One region of the Halioxenophilus aromaticivorans genome, then DNA from elsewhere that is predicted to be linked to it. Evidence: predicted binding sites of a transcription regulator. Region 1 holds the regulator's gene; the other holds the start of a gene.
The links. The regulator sigma-54, encoded in region 1, starts transcription at its own class of promoters, with help from an activator protein. The targets are predictions, from matches to a motif close to GTTGGCACGNNNNTNGNNT.
Positions count from the first base shown of each region.

Region 2: ACGHM3_RS23400 (NarK family nitrate/nitrite MFS transporter) is a predicted target of sigma-54. The motif match lies at 1,722-1,740, and genes of this name have one in related genera.

Region 1 is NZ_AP031496.1:4,182,250-4,190,064, forward strand. Features, by position in the region: gene ACGHM3_RS17935 (KpsF/GutQ family sugar-phosphate isomerase) at 1-319, shown strand, start outside; gene lptC (LPS export ABC transporter periplasmic protein LptC) at 403-996, shown strand; gene lptA (lipopolysaccharide transport periplasmic protein LptA) at 983-1,555, shown strand; gene lptB (LPS export ABC transporter ATP-binding protein) at 1,575-2,300, shown strand; gene ACGHM3_RS17955 (RNA polymerase factor sigma-54) at 2,593-4,251, shown strand; gene hpf (ribosome hibernation-promoting factor, HPF/YfiA family) at 4,492-4,782, shown strand; gene ACGHM3_RS17965 (PTS sugar transporter subunit IIA) at 4,779-5,237, shown strand; gene rapZ (RNase adapter RapZ) at 5,253-6,113, shown strand; gene ACGHM3_RS17975 (HPr family phosphocarrier protein) at 6,141-6,410, shown strand; gene mgtE (magnesium transporter) at 6,860-7,815, shown strand, end outside.
Region 2 is NZ_AP031496.1:5,505,864-5,513,678, forward strand. Features, by position in the region: gene ACGHM3_RS23395 (bifunctional protein-serine/threonine kinase/phosphatase) at 1-123, opposite strand, end outside; gene ACGHM3_RS23400 (NarK family nitrate/nitrite MFS transporter) at 210-1,679, opposite strand; gene ACGHM3_RS23405 (hypothetical protein) at 2,183-3,343, opposite strand; gene ACGHM3_RS23410 (circularly permuted type 2 ATP-grasp protein) at 3,630-6,197, shown strand; gene ACGHM3_RS23415 (transglutaminase family protein) at 6,216-7,103, shown strand; gene ACGHM3_RS23420 (diguanylate cyclase) at 7,272-7,815, shown strand, end outside.

The DNA of each region.
Region 1 (7,815 bases):
AGTGTCACAAGCATTAGTTGAGATGACCCAGAAAGGTTTCGGCATCACCACGGTGGTGGACGAAACGGGCCAGCTACTAGGCGTTTTCACCGACGGCGACCTACGCCGGCACGTGGACCTGGGGACGGACTTGGGTAAAGCCACCATGATTGATGTAATGACTCGCGCCCCCAAAACCGTGGATAAAGATCTGCTGGCGGTGGCCGCACTGAATCTTATGGAAGACAATAAAATTACCGCCGCCGTGGTGGCCGACGAACAGGGCTCGGTGGCGGGCATTATTCACTTGCACGACTTACTGCGTGCCGGCGTGGTGTAAACCAGACATGCCGTTTCGAGAAGTCTTGTGCCAAAGCTGGTTGGCGTTTCTATTAGCGCCCTTATCATTGGCGGATGTAACCCATGGCGCGTAGACTGCTGACGCTGGCATTGGTCGCCGTATTGGTTATTGCAGCGGTTTTATTGGTGGACAACCCCACCCTAGAAGAGCCACAACAGCAGGCGCCACAGCAAAATACCCCTGGTGCAATTATTACCGCGGCCACTACCCGACAATACGATGCCAATGGCCAGCTACAATATGTGTTGCAGGTGGATAGAGCCGAGCAGTACTTTCGCTTTAATCAGCAGGATAAACCTCTGGCCACGTCTCGCGGTTACACTGATTTAAGCTCTCCACGCTTGGTGTTGCATTCGGACAGCAACCCACAGCCCTGGCACTTTAGCGCCGATCATGGCCGCACAGAAAACAACGGCAATCTTATTACGCTGTGGGGTAATGTAGTGGCAGAGCAAGCCCTAGCTGGTGGCGGACAATACCGCATAGAAACTTCGCGCCTAAGGGTGGAGCCTTTGCTACAGCAGGCCACGAGCCAGCAGCCCGTGACCATTCGTTCACCGCAGGGCTTGGGCAACTCCACTGGCATGAGCATTGATATGCCGCAACAAACTGTTACGTTGAATTCACAGGTAAAGGCAACTTATGAAGCCAAGTAAACGCACCATTGCACGGGCCTTAGCCGCTGCCTGGCTGGTGACCCTAGCCGCCAGCTGGATACCTAACGCCCAGGCGCTACCAGAAGACCGCGACCAACCCATCGAAATCAACGCCGACCGCGCCGTTCGTAACGAAAAAACCGGTGTGACGGAATTTGTTGGCAACGCCCTACTCAGCCAAGGCTCGCTGTCCATTGCCGCCGACACCATTACCATCAATTACAACGACAACGGTATACGCGATATCCTGGCAGTGGGCACGCCGGCTGTGCTTCACCAAATACCCAACCCAGAGCAAAGCCAGGTAACCGCCAAAGCCAACCGTATCGAATACAGTGTTGGCGACGAAGTCATTAACTTAAAAGAGCGCGCCAGCATTGATCAGGATGGTTCGGTCATAACCAGCGATTTGATTCGTTACGACATCAATCAGTCTATGGCAGAAGCCAGCGGTGACAATCGGGTGAATATTATTATTCCACCTAGCAATGCCCGAACAACCAACCCGCCGACATCGGAATCCGACAACAGCGACGCTATCCCAAACGACCCCAAATAACCGACTTCAGCTAGATTTCATGGCCAAACTCAGCGCACAACATCTCGCCAAGGCTTACCGCGGACGCCCCGTGGTGACAGACGTTTCATTGGAAGTAAACACCGGCCAAGTGGTCGGCCTACTCGGCCCCAACGGCGCCGGTAAAACCACCTGTTTTTACATGATCGCGGGGCTGGTGCCGGCAGACAACGGCCAAGTTTTTTTAAACGACGAAGAAATTTCGAGTCTGCCAATGCACGGCAGAGCACGCAAGGGGCTGGGCTACCTACCGCAAGAAGCATCGATTTTTCGTAAGCTCAGCGTACGTGATAATCTCCTGGCGATTTTAGAGACACGGGCCGACCTCAACAAACAGCAGCGACTGGACAAATGCCAGCAACTGCTGGAGGAATTCCACGTCACCCATGTGCAAGACAGCCCGGGCATGGCCCTGTCTGGTGGTGAGCGCCGGCGTGTAGAAATCGCTCGCGCCCTGGCGGCGGAGCCGCGCTTTATCTTATTGGACGAGCCCTTTGCAGGGGTCGACCCGATATCGGTGTCTGATATCAAAAACATTATTGAACATCTGCGCAGCCGCGGTATCGGCGTGTTAATCACCGACCACAATGTGCGCGAAACCCTGGATATCTGCGAAAAGGCGTATATCGTCGGCGGCGGACAAATCATTGCCGAGGGTAAACCCCAAGAGGTACTGGCCAACCAATTGGTGCGTGATACCTACCTGGGGGATAAATTTCACCTTTAACGAAGCAAATTGCCCTGCCCCTTTACGCGAGGCCAATTATGCGCGACTATACCGGGGTAGCGCCCTTTTCTAGTGCGCCCAAAGCCGCCTAACAGGCACCTTTCTCCCGGTGGATTGATCCGCCAAATCTCCTTATATTTTCTTCACACAAAACACATAATTTTTAGGCATAAAAATTGCTTAAATTTGTTGCGCGTTCACCGGTTTCGGTACTACACTGCCAAGACGGCAGCGGAAAGTCCCTGCCCAGATTTTTATTTGGCGTACCAACACCGGATCGATTAGCCGCATTATGAAGCAGTCTCTACAGCTTAAGCTCGGTCAACAGCTCACCATGACCCCCCAACTGCAACAGGCCATTCGCCTATTGCAGCTTTCCACGCTCGACCTACAGCAAGAAATTCAAGAAGCGCTGGAATCCAACCCCATGTTGGAAATGACAGAGGGTGAAGATCAATCCGGCAGCGACGGTGACAGCAAAGACAGCGGCGAAGCCAACTCAGAAGGCGCCAACACCACTGAAGCCACTGCTGCGGAAAACACAAGCGACGACAACAACACAGAAACCGCCAGCGATAGCAACGACGATTGGCAGGACAACATCCCCGACGACCTACCCGTCGACACCAATTGGGACGATATCTACCAAGGCAGTGGCCCCTCCAGCTCCGGCAGCGTCGGCCCAGAGCGCGATGACAGCTACTTTGATAGCCAAATTGACAACTCGGAGACACTGCAAGAGCATCTGCTCTGGCAACTGAATTTAACCCCCATGTCAGATCAAGATCGCAGCATCGCCATGAACATTATCGATGCCGTGGCGCCCAGTGGCTTGTTAACCTCCACCATTGAAGAGATTTACCTCGGTTTGATCGGCCAATCCAGCCCATCTGAAGCCGAAACGACAGAAGCGGATAAAGAGGATGCGCTATCGGCAGACAGTGAAACGTTTGAGGATGGCGACACCGCTACCGAAGCCGAAACTGTGGTATCTAGCGCTACCGACTTAGACGACGAAGATAGCCTGAGCATTGAGGAAGTACTGGCCGTACAGCATCGTTTGCAGCTGTTTGACCCTATTGGCTCGTGCAGTGAAGACCTGGGCCAATGCCTTTTGGTGCAGCTGAATCAGTTCCCGGCGGATACCCCGGCGTTGAATTCCGCCAAGCTGGTAGTACGTGAACACCTGGCACAATTGGGAAACCGCGACTATAAACAAATTATGCGCCGCGGCCGGATGAAAGAGCCTGAATTGAAGCAGGCTATTTTGCTGATTCAGCAATTGACTCCCCACCCCGGTGAATTGATTGGCAGTAGCGAGACCACCTATATAGTGCCGGATGTATTTGTCAGCAAAAAGGACGATCGTTGGAGCGTAGAGCTGAACCCAGAGATCGCGCCCAAAATTCGCATTAACAACAGTTACGCAAACTTGGTTAAGCGCGCGGATAGCAGCGACGACAACACCTTCCTTCGAGACAACTTGCAAGAGGCACGTTGGTTTTTGAAAAGCCTGCAAAGCCGTAACGAAACTTTGCTGAAAGTGGCGAGCTGTATCGTTGACAAGCAGCGCGGCTTCCTTGACCATGGCCCTGAAGCGATGAAGCCATTGGTTCTGCACGATATTGCCGAAGACGTCGGCATGCACGAATCGACCATTTCTCGAGTCACTACACAAAAGTATATGCATACACCCCAAGGCATATTTGAGCTGAAATATTTCTTTTCTAGCCACGTCAGTACCGACGGCGGCGGCGAATGCTCCTCTACGGCCATCCGCGCCATTATCAAAAAGCTGGTTGCCGCGGAAGACCCGAAAAAACCGCTCAGCGACAGTAAAATCACCAACTTATTATCGGATCAGGGTATTCAGGTGGCGCGCCGTACCATCGCCAAATACCGAGAATCTCTGGGCATTGCTGCGTCTAACGAACGCAAGCGCCTGGTGTAAATATCAGCAATTAGCACGGCAAACAGTCAGGGATGTAATTTACCCCTGCCAGGCACTAAAAAACTGGAATTTTTAGTGCCAACGAAACTCACAATAACAACAGAGAAAAATCAAGAACAACAGCGAAGTAACAGGTTTTCACCGCGCCGGATCGCCGACGTGGTGGCAAAGGCGGCCCAGCCGCCAAAAAACCAACCGGCCCAACATCTGCAAGGGCCAAATCGACAAAGAGGAAACGCAATGCAAATCACTATTAGCGGGCATCACGTCGAACTAACCGACTCAATTAAAGATTATGTAAACAACAAGCTGTCCCGCCTCGATAAACACCACGGCCAGATAACCAACACCAACGTCACCCTCTCAGTTGAAAAAATGCGGCAAAAAGCCGAAGCTAACATCCACGTGAGCGGTAGAGACTTCTTCGCCAACTGTGAATCCGAAGATCTATACGCTGCCATTGACGGCCTAACCGACAAATTAGACCGACAGCTACTCAAACACAAAGAGAAAATCAGTAGTCATCGATGACCACCAAACTGTCTTCCATTTTAGCTCCAAGCCGTGTCGTATGCGGCTTGGACGGCGTTAGCAAAAAGCGCGCACTGCAAACCATAGCCAATCACATTGCCGAAGACCTACCGGTATTGGATGCCGAAGAGCTGTTCCGCCGTCTTATGGCCCGTGAGCGATTAGGCTCTACCGGTATAGGCCAAGGTATCGCCATACCCCACTGCCGTTTAGAGAACTGCTCCGGTACCTTAGGGGCCTTTTTCAAGCTCAGCGACAAACTCGACTTCGATGCCATAGACGATGCACCGGTGGACTGTATTTTTGCCCTGCTGGTACCTGAAGAAGCTGACGATTCACACCTACAAACATTGGCCGCCATCGCGCGGACCTTCTCCAACCCCGATTTGATGCAACGCATTCGTCAGTGCGACGATAGCGAAACACTCTACCAAACATTGATTAGCGCCGACTAACAACGGGGATACCACATGCAACTTGTCATCATCAGTGGTCGCTCTGGCTCCGGTATTAGCAGCGCCCTGAGGGTGCTCGAGGATGCTGGCATGACCTGCATAGACAACCTGCCCGTGGCTCTGCTGAGCCACTTGGTAGATACCACCGATGATACTGAGCTGCGCTGTGCGGTGACCCTGGATGCGCGCAGCAACCTGGGCCAACTGGCCAATTTCCCAGCACTGTACCAACAATTAAAAAGCCAGTGCCAATCGGTACAGGTGATCTTTCTCGATTCTCGGGACGACATTCTGCTCAGACGCTTCAGCGAAACGCGACGCAAGCATCCTTTAACCAGCGTTGATGTGGGCCTTAAAGATGCCATCATCCAGGAATCCGAACTGCTGACTCCGGTGGTGGACCACGCCGACTTAGTAATCGACACCAGCAATTTAAGCCTACACGCACTGCGCGACTTGATTCGCAAAGCGGTGACCGGCGCCGAGCACATGGACCTGGCTGTGCAATTTCAGTCTTTTGGGTTTAAGCGCGGCGTGCCCGCCGAAGCGGATTTAATTTTTGACGCCCGTTGCCTGCCTAACCCCTATTGGGTGCCAGAGCTAAGAGCCTGTAGCGGCAACGACGACAAAGTGATCGAGTTTTTAAGTCAAGAACCGCTGGTGGCAGAGATGCTAGACGACATAAAAACCTATGTACGCAAATGGCTACCCCACTACGCGGCCTCTAATCGCAGTTATATCACCGTGGCAGTGGGCTGCACCGGCGGCCAGCACCGCTCGGTTTACCTATGCAATCAATTAGCAAAACAATTTCGGGAGGAACCCAGTAACCCACTGCAAACCGACGTACTTGTGCGTCATCGAGACCTGCACTGATGCCCAACCGATAACTATAAGAGCGCTATGCTGCAAGAAACCCTCACCATCATCAACAGCCGCGGCCTTCACGCCCGCGCTGCGACCAAACTGGTCAAAACCGCACTCACTTTCGACTCAGATATTCATATAGAGTTTGATGGTAAAACCGCCGACTGCAAAAGTGTCATGTCCATACTTTTATTGGCCGCTACGGTTAATTCTGAAATTACACTCACCGCCACAGGCTGCGACGAGCAAAACGCCATCGATCGAATCAAAGCCCTATTCAGCAATAAATTCGGTGAAGATAGCTAAGCGCTAAAATCTATAGCCTAAAAACTAAATCCTTAATAAAACGCTCAAAAGTTTGCCTTGCTTGCCCCTTACCTCTGATCACCAGCTACACTTAGTGGTAAGCACTGCGAGCCAACTGAAAACGATTACTTAGCCTTAACCTGACAAGGCGCGATGATCGTTTCGCGTGGCCGACGTATAACCGAAATAAAAAGCTGTTATTTTTTTGTTTTTTCCAGGCGTTAGCCAATTAAGGCTATGAGACCGACCACAAGCGGTTTTTTCTTGTAAATTAGTCGGAGTTAGGCAAATCGTGCTTGTGTTTGTCCTCAGGACATTACTAAACTAAACCCTTGTTTTTACTGCACCTTTAATTTCCTATGTAGGCGCTTGAGAACATCAAGCCACGCCTAAGCAGTGAACACCTCCGACCACACCTAGCCACGCATTGATTGAGAGTTGCCCCACCCATGGCCAATCAAACTAACAGCGCAGAAGTACTCTCAAACCAAACTCAGAACAAACTGGCTTTGGTTCAAGAAGCATTAGACAGCGGTGCACTGAGCTCCATTCGCCGCATGCTCAACGGTTTACAACCCACCGCCATCGCGCACCTTCTAGAGTCGTCTCCGCCACAGCGCCGGGTAGTACTGTGGGAGTTGGTAGATAAAGACCAAGAAGGCGAGGTCATCCAGGAACTGGCGGATAACGTGCGCGCCCAGCTGCTATCGGATATGGACTCCTCTGACCTGGCGGCCATGACCGAAGAGTTGGAAGCCGATAACGTCGCCGATATTTTGCAAACATTGCCAGATGCGGTTATTCAAGAAGTGTTGGCAGCCATGTCGACGCAAAATCGTGAGCGGGTAGAATCGATCCTCTCCTACGAGGAAGACACCGCCGGCGGCTTGATGGACCCGGACGTCATTACCGTGCGGCCCGACCTCACCCTGGACGTGGTACTGCGTTACCTGCGCCGCCACGAAGAATTGCCTCACTCCACCTATTATTTGGTGGTGGTTAATCGGAAAGATATTTTTCTGGGGCTTTTGCCCATTCTGAAGGTACTCACCTCGGACCCGAACATGACCGTACGTGAGGTTATGGATACCGACGTCACGGCCTTGCATTTCTCCATGCCCGATAAAGAAGTCGCCAAACTGTTTGAGCAGCACGACTGGGTGATGGCGCCGGTGATTGACGACGAACAGCGGGTGCTGGGAAGGATCACCATTGATGACGTAGTGGACGTTATCCGGGAGGGCGCGGACCACTCGCTGATGAGCATGGCCGGTTTGGAAGAAGACGCCGATACCTTCGCCTCGGTGGCCAAAACCGCGCCTCGCCGGGCCATTTGGTTGGGTATTAATCTGTTGACGGCGATTATCGCGTCATCGGTGATCAACCTATTCCAAGGCACCATAGA
Region 2 (7,815 bases), 1.3 Mb from region 1:
GAAGGCATCATCGTTGCCGTCTTTTGCACCGGCATCACTGTAACCACCAATGCTGAGTTTGAGTGTGTCTGGTTGTAGCACACCGGATTCTATGGCGGTGGCGGCTTTGGTTTTAGTCATCATTGGTTACCGGCCGAGAAAGAGTTACCCATCAAAAAGGGGTGCCATAATAGCACCCCTTTTGGTATTGCAACGGATGCGCGCAGCGCTTAGGAAGATACGTTGATTAGCTCTACCGAGCCATCCTCGCGCACTTCTGCCATTTGGCCCTGCGGCTCTTCCAAGAATAAGAGGGCCACAAAACCCAACACTGCGGTGGCCGCGATAACGAAGAAGAAGGTGCTGGCATCCACGGCTGCAAACACCGCCAAATAGGTTACTGCTCCCACATTACCGTAGGCACCGGTCATACCCGCAATTTGGCCGGTTAAACGACGCTTAATTAAAGGCACCACGGCAAATACAGCACCCTCACCGGCCTGTACAAAGAAAGAACACGCCATGGCAGCCACTACGGCCAACCACAATGGCCAAGAGCTATTAACCTGCCCCATAGCAAAGTAACCAATGGCCAAACCAGCGGTAAGAATCAATAACACCGGCTTGCGACCAAAGCGATCCGACAACCAACCACCACCAGGGCGAGACATCAGATTCATAAAGGCGTAAGCTGAGGCAACCATACCGGCCATAACGGGTGACAACTCAAACGTTGTGGCAAAGAACAACGGCAACATAGACACCACCGCCAACTCAGAACCAAAAGTGGCGAAGTAAAGCACGTTAAGAACGGCCACCTGCTTGAATTGGTACTGGTGCATTTCTGGCACTGGAGTGTGGAACACGTCTTTGTTCACATCCCAGATTTTTTTCACTTCCACAAAGTACAGCGCAACTAAGAATACCCAGATGCCGATGGCCGCGGTTTGGCTAAGCATGCCCATCTTGGCGGGTGACAGATTGTAGGTAAGGAAGGCCAGAATGGCGTACATTGGGATTTTCATTAACAGCAAAAAGTAGAAATCGCCCTTGCTGGTAACTTCCAGGGCGCCCAGATTTTTAGGACGGAAGTACGTTGAGCCCTTGGGGGTATCACTGACTGAAGCGTAGAAGATAAACGAGTACACCAGCGAAATAACGCCGGTAATACCGACGGCATAGCGCCAGCCGTCATCGCCACCAAAAATAAGCGCAACGGTTGGCAAGGTAAAGGCAGCGGCGGCAGAACCAAAGTTGCCCCAGCCACCATAAATGCCTTCGGCGGTGCCTAGCTCGTTGTGCGGGAACCACTCAGACACCATGCGAATGCCGATCACAAAGCCGGCACCAATACCACCCAACAAGAACCGAGCGATAGCGGCCTGGGTGAAAGTGTCCGCCATGGCGAAGGCAAAGCAAGGCAGGGAAAAGAGCGCTAGCAACGCGGAGTAAACGATGCGCGGGCCGTATTTATCGGTGAGCATACCGACGATCACCCGAGCCGGGATGGCCAGTGCAACGTTGAGCGTCAGTAGCATTTTTACTTCGGCATCGGTTAAGCCCAGAGTTGCTTTGATGGCTTGTAACATGGGGGCAAGGTTGAACCAAACCACAAAGGTGATAAAGAAGGCAATCCAGGTAAGATGCAACACTCGCATCTTGCCGGTAAACGACAGCAGGTTGAACTTTTCGGTGCTCATTGCGGCAGAACTCCTAATAAAGGTGTGTAGTTGCCGCCAGTATTACAAGAAGCGTGCCTAAGGCACCAAAAACTGTCAAATTTATTTAAAAGGCCCCAAAAAGCCACTTATTTCAGTTGCTTATCAGCACCCCTGAGAGACATGAAAAACTTTTATGCGCAACGATGGTGCTTTATTCAAAGAAAATTATGCACCAGCAGATTACACAAACCTTAAGGTCATGACACTTCTAGTGCAATTTTGTTTTATACATCCGCCGCACGACAGGCTGCAACAACCCAAATAACTGGGATTACCCATAACCAAGGATAGGGCAACCGAGGGCAAGGTGTGTGACTGAGAGAAAAGTAGCCATAGGAAACGCACCCCGAAAAGGAAGACAATCCGGGGAATACTGGTGCGAAAGTTGCGAAAGCTAATAGAGAGAAGGCCGGTAACTAATGGAAGCCCCACATAATGGAAGACTCCTCCAATTAAAGCAGGCACACCTAGAAAGACATAGGCTAGAAGGAGACAGGATCTTGCAAATAGCCATACAAATACTCGTTTGCACTCAGCTCACCCTGCCCCCGGTACACCGCTAGGTAACTGTACCAAGCATCATCGCTGACTGGTTTTTCTGCGTGGCGGGCGAACAAGGCTTCGTTTCCTTCCCAGGCAAATTGCGACGCTTCAGCGTCCGCCGGCCAATCGGCCACGGCACCCGTCGTTGAACCTGCGAACCCCCGGGCCCCATGATCGCCGGCTGCAAATTGGCGCCCCAGGCTTGCGCCCACCAGCTGATCCAACAGAGTTTTGCTTTGCGCTTGCAACCGCAAACCCACCTGATGGCACACCCCCAGGACCGCTGTGGAGCCGCTATTTATCTGGCACAGGGCGCTGAGCTGCCGGTAATCCGTAACACTGCTGTTCACCGCCACACGTAAAGACTCACCCAGCGATTGAGCGTTGCGTTCAATATTGTGATACCGAAAGGACGCGTCCACGGCCACCAAATGCCGATACAGGTAGTCTTCCTTGAGTTCGCCCTGGGCCGCCCGGTTTAGGTAGTTCAGGGCACTGGGGTTATCGCCCAGCCGTGCGTAGTAAAGCGCGATGTTGAGCAACGTGGCCATATTGTCGCCGTCATTGCGAATGAGCGAATCAACTATAGGCAGCCCGCACAAGCTGGAGGCCGGGTTGTGAACGCAATGGGACAGTACGTGGTAATTGACGAGCACTTCATCGGCGTTGAAGGCGTAGGCATCGAGTAGATATCGCTCTTTGAGGTCGAGATCGGCGTGGCTGGCGATGGCCATTAACACCAAATCCTCGTTGCGCTGCCCCTGTACCATGGCCTTTTGCCAGGGCGTGGTAGCCCATGCTGGCACTGTTCCAACAATGTCTGTTGAAGACAGATGGCCATCGGTAAGCAGGTCGCTGGCCGGCCCCGATGCTAGTGAGGTAAGGGAATAACCTGCCAGCTCGGTGTTGTGCGCCATTTGCGGCAGGGATACGGCCAATTGGCTAGGGCTTGGCGGGGCCTTCTCCGGCTGTGCGTTTTGCCACCGAGCCATCATCCTTGTATCGACAGCTGCCACCACCATAGCAACCAACCCCAGGCACCCCAGTAACTTATAAACGCTGGTAGAAAAGCTGTTTTCTGTAAAACCTCGGGTGAACACTGGCACGTCCCTATGCAGAATGTTAAGTACTTTGGCGCTGAATCACACCGTGAAAGTCAGTGTAGTCAACCTTACCATCTGGAACGGTTATTAAACGCTTTAGGCGACAACCGGTCGGATTCTTGTGTAGAGCTACTCAAATACTTAACCATCTGGTAATGTTTGCCTGTGCCCCTCCTGCGGACAGCCCGAGCCAATTCGTTTATGGCGATCTACACTTAATTTTAAGAGCACGCAAGCAACACTCTCGGGTATTTCGTTTACCAAAACCGTAAGTCTCAGTTAAATGGCCCAACAACAAACACAAACCACCGGCCCAGCGCCCGAACCGCTGCGCTATGACGCCACTGGCGGCCAAGATGAAGCCTTGGCATCCGATGGCAGGCTGCTGCCCCAATGGCAACAATTGTTGTCTCGCGTTGAAGAAATGGGCGTGGTGGGATTAGCCGATCGCACCGATAAAATTCGCCGCATACTGCGCGACGACGGCGCCATCTACAGTGCCGCCGGGCGCACCTCGGTTTGGGGGCTGGACCCGCTGCCAATTGTTTTGTCCGCCGATCAATGGCGAGAAATCGAAGTGGGCCTGGTAGAGCGTGCCCAGCTGTTGGATTTCGTCTTAAAAGACCTCTACGGCAACCAAGAGATCATCCGTCGAGGCTTGGTGCCACCAGAGGCCATTTACAACCACCCTGGGTTTATTCGCGCCTGCCATCACACCCACTTACCTGGCCAGCATCAGCTAATATTGTACGCCGCAGATCTTATCCGCACACCGGATGGCCGCATTATGGTACTCAGCGACCGCACCCAGGCCCCATCGGGCACCGGTTATGCGCTGGAAAACCGCCTGGTAATGCAGCGGGTATTCCCACTGATGTTCCGCGAAAGCGGCATTCGCATGTTGCGCAGCTTCTTTAACACTATGCGCAACCAGATGGTGCGCTTGGCCCCCACCAAGAACCTGCGCAATGGCGAGGGCCCCAGGATTGTTATCCTCACTCCCGGCTCCTACAGCGAAACCTTTTTCGAACACGCCTTTTTAGCCAACTACCTGGGCTATCCCCTGGTACAGGGCAAAGACCTTACCGTGCGCAAAGGCCACGTGTGGATGAAAACCCTGGACGGTCTGTCTCGGGTTGATGTGATTCTGCGCCGGGTGGACGACTCCTACTGCGACCCAGTAGAACTGCGCGGTGATTCTCAGCTGGGCGTGCCCGGCCTACTGGAAGTGGTGCGAGCCGGTAACGTATCCATAGCCAACCCACTGGGCAGCGGCATTTTAGAAGCCGGCGCCTTAATGAAGTACCTACCGGCCATTAGCGAACACTTTTTTGGCAAAACCCTGCGCCTACCCAGCGCCCCCACTTACTGGTGCGGCGATAAAGACGACTGCGATTACGTCATCAATAACCTGCGGCAAATGCGCATCAAACCGGCCCAGGGCCACTTCGACAGCCACGCCATCTATGGCAGCAGCCTGTCGGAGAACGAGCTCAACGATTTGTCGCTGCAAATACAGCAAACCCCCGCCAATTTCGTTGCCCAGGATTATATTCAGCCAGTTACCGGCCCCTGCTGGCGCAACAACAGTCTACAACCCAGGCCCTTCGCCCTGCGTACCTTCGCCGTGGCTGACGAACAAGGCTATAAGGTCATGCCTGGCGGTCTAACCCGCGCCGCCGCCAACGCCCGCGACCAATTAATCTCTAACCAACTGGGTGCCGTCAGTAAAGACACCTGGGTGGAGCTACCCAGCGAGCAAGACGAAGCCAACGCCCCCGCGGCACCGCCGCCGTTGATGAACCGAACCGTGGACAGCAGCTTGCCTAGCCGGGTGGTGGAAAACCTGTTTTGGGTGGGGCGCTATGCCGAACGCAGTGATATGTCCCTGAGGCTGCTGCGCACGGTGTTTATGCAGCTCAATGGCGCCAACCAACTGCCGGCGGAAGCCGAGCGGCAACTCCTGTATTCCGTTACTCAGCTCACCATGACCTACCCCGGCTTCACCGAAGCCAAAGACGGCGTGTTCGAAAATCCAGAGCGAGAGCTCATGAGCGTGGTACTCGACCACAAACGCATGGGCAGCATCAGCAGCAGCCTGCGCAGTATGTTGCGTTCGTCGGCGGAGGTGCGCGAGATGTTGTCGTCGGATACCCAGCGGGTAATGAACGACATTGACGATGAAATTGAGCAGCTACACATTAACCTGCGCACCGGCATGTCCTCTGCTCCGGAAGAAGCACTAGATCCACTGGTAACTGCACTGCTAGCCCTGGGCGGACTATTCAGCGACAGCATGTTCCGTGGTATGAGCTGGCACTTTTTAGAGATTGGCCGCGGCATTGAAAAGGTGTACCAACTCACCACGCTGATGCGCTCGTTGCTGGTGCCAGCCTGCTCGCTGGACGAATCCGAAGCTGCCTGTGTGGAATCGATCCTATCAACCACCGAAGGGTTAACCACCTTTAGACGCCGCTTCCGCAACGACGCCAGCCTCTACAACGTGCTGGCAACGCTGATGCTGGATCGCACCAACCCGCGTTCTTTAATTTACCAACTTGAGCAACTCAAGCGCTTTGTTGGAGCTCTACCCAAAACCCGAACCGCCGCGCCGGAGTCTTCCCGGGAAGAGCGCGCAATGATTGAGGCCATTGCCAACTTGCAACTGGCGGATTTAACCAAACTAATTGAAGTTAATCGCAAAAAACCCAACGTGCGCAGCCAGCTAGACCAACTGCTGGTGCGCCTGCAAGAATTGATGGACACCACCGCCACGGCCATCAGCGACGTGTACTTTGACCACGCCGCCGGTCCACAACAATTGGTGCAAAACCCCTGGGTGATTGATTAACTTGGCTGTTAACAGATAATGCTCTACAAAATACGACACATAACTTGCTACAACTACAACACGCCGGTGAGCTTAGCCTACAACAACGCCTGCTTGTTGCCTCGTAACACCGAATACCAAACCTGTTTGGACCACAAGCTCAACATATCGCCCAAAGCCAGCACCATTGCCAAGCGCAAAGATTACTTTGGCAACAATGTGTTCAATTTTTGCTTGGAAGACCCACACAAAGAACTGAAAGTGGATATCCAATCCACAGTGCGTATTGCCGATGTTCGATTAATCGACATGAACCTGGATATTGGAAACAGCTGGGAATACGCCCTGGAGTTGCTGCGCTCCTCGAAGGACGAAGCCACCCTGCGAGCCCGTGAATACGCCATGGATAGCAGCGTGATTCGAGCCAACGACGAGCTGGCCAAATACGCCGCGCCGTCGTTCACCCCCAATCGGCCACTGTTATCCGCCGCCCGCGATCTTACCCACCGTATCTACACCGATTTCGCCTACGACCCAGGGTTTACCACGGTAAGCACCCCTCTGGCCGATGTGTTAAAACATCGCAGAGGTGTGTGCCAAGACTTTGCCCACCTCGCTATTGGCTGTTTGCGCGCTTTGGGCTTTGCCTGCCGATACGTCAGCGGTTACCTAGAAACCCTACCGCCCCCCGGCAAGGAAAAGCTGGTCGGCAGCGATGCGTCACACGCTTGGTTTTCGGTCTATTCACCCGGGGAAGGCTGGTTCGAATTCGACCCCACCAACGACAATATGCCCTCCAAGCAACACATCACCACCGCCTGGGGCCGGGACTACACCGACGTTGCGCCATTAAAAGGCGTGATCTTTGAAGGTGGGGGCTCACAAACCCTGTCGGTCTCGGTAGACGTGGCTCGCCTGGAGGGTTAACGGGCACCGGTTCGCACTGGGCGGTAGCGTTGATGGCCACTATCCAACCGCTAGTCGAGATGAACGACAATATAAAAATAAAACACGTCAAGGAGTGGCTGATGTCATATTCTGAATTACACTAAAGGCGAATGACTTTTTTGTATTGGAAACCATAAGGCAAGGAATATGACCCACCGCCATACGGTGCAGCAAGCCAATGTAATCTCAGCCAAAAGCATCGAGTTTTTAGGCAAGTACGAAATCCCCGCCATGCCGACCAACTTCGCCGTGGCTTACGAACTGATGCTGGGTAAAAACGACCCTTTGCTATCCTCCGTGCGTGACCTCGCCGACAAAGACATGCTGGATGCGTTTCGTTTCCAGGAGCTGTATTCCACCTTTATCGACAAACGCCCTGACATTAATGAACAAATGATCAATCCAATTGCGCATTTGTTGGGCACCATGATGACCGCCTGTGCGCAGTCGTCCAAAACCGTGGACCGCTACCAACGCCAACTCAATGAGGGCGGCGATGCGCTGGAAGAACAGGCCGCGGACCCACAAGAAATTATTAAAGCCTTGGCGCAAGCCACACAACAAGTGCGCGACGAGCAAACGCAAATGAACGCCCGCCTCACCGAGGCTGAAAAAGAAGTCAAAACCCTACGTACCAATTTAGAACAGTTGGAAATCGAAGCCATTACTGACCCGCTATCAGAGCTGAGCA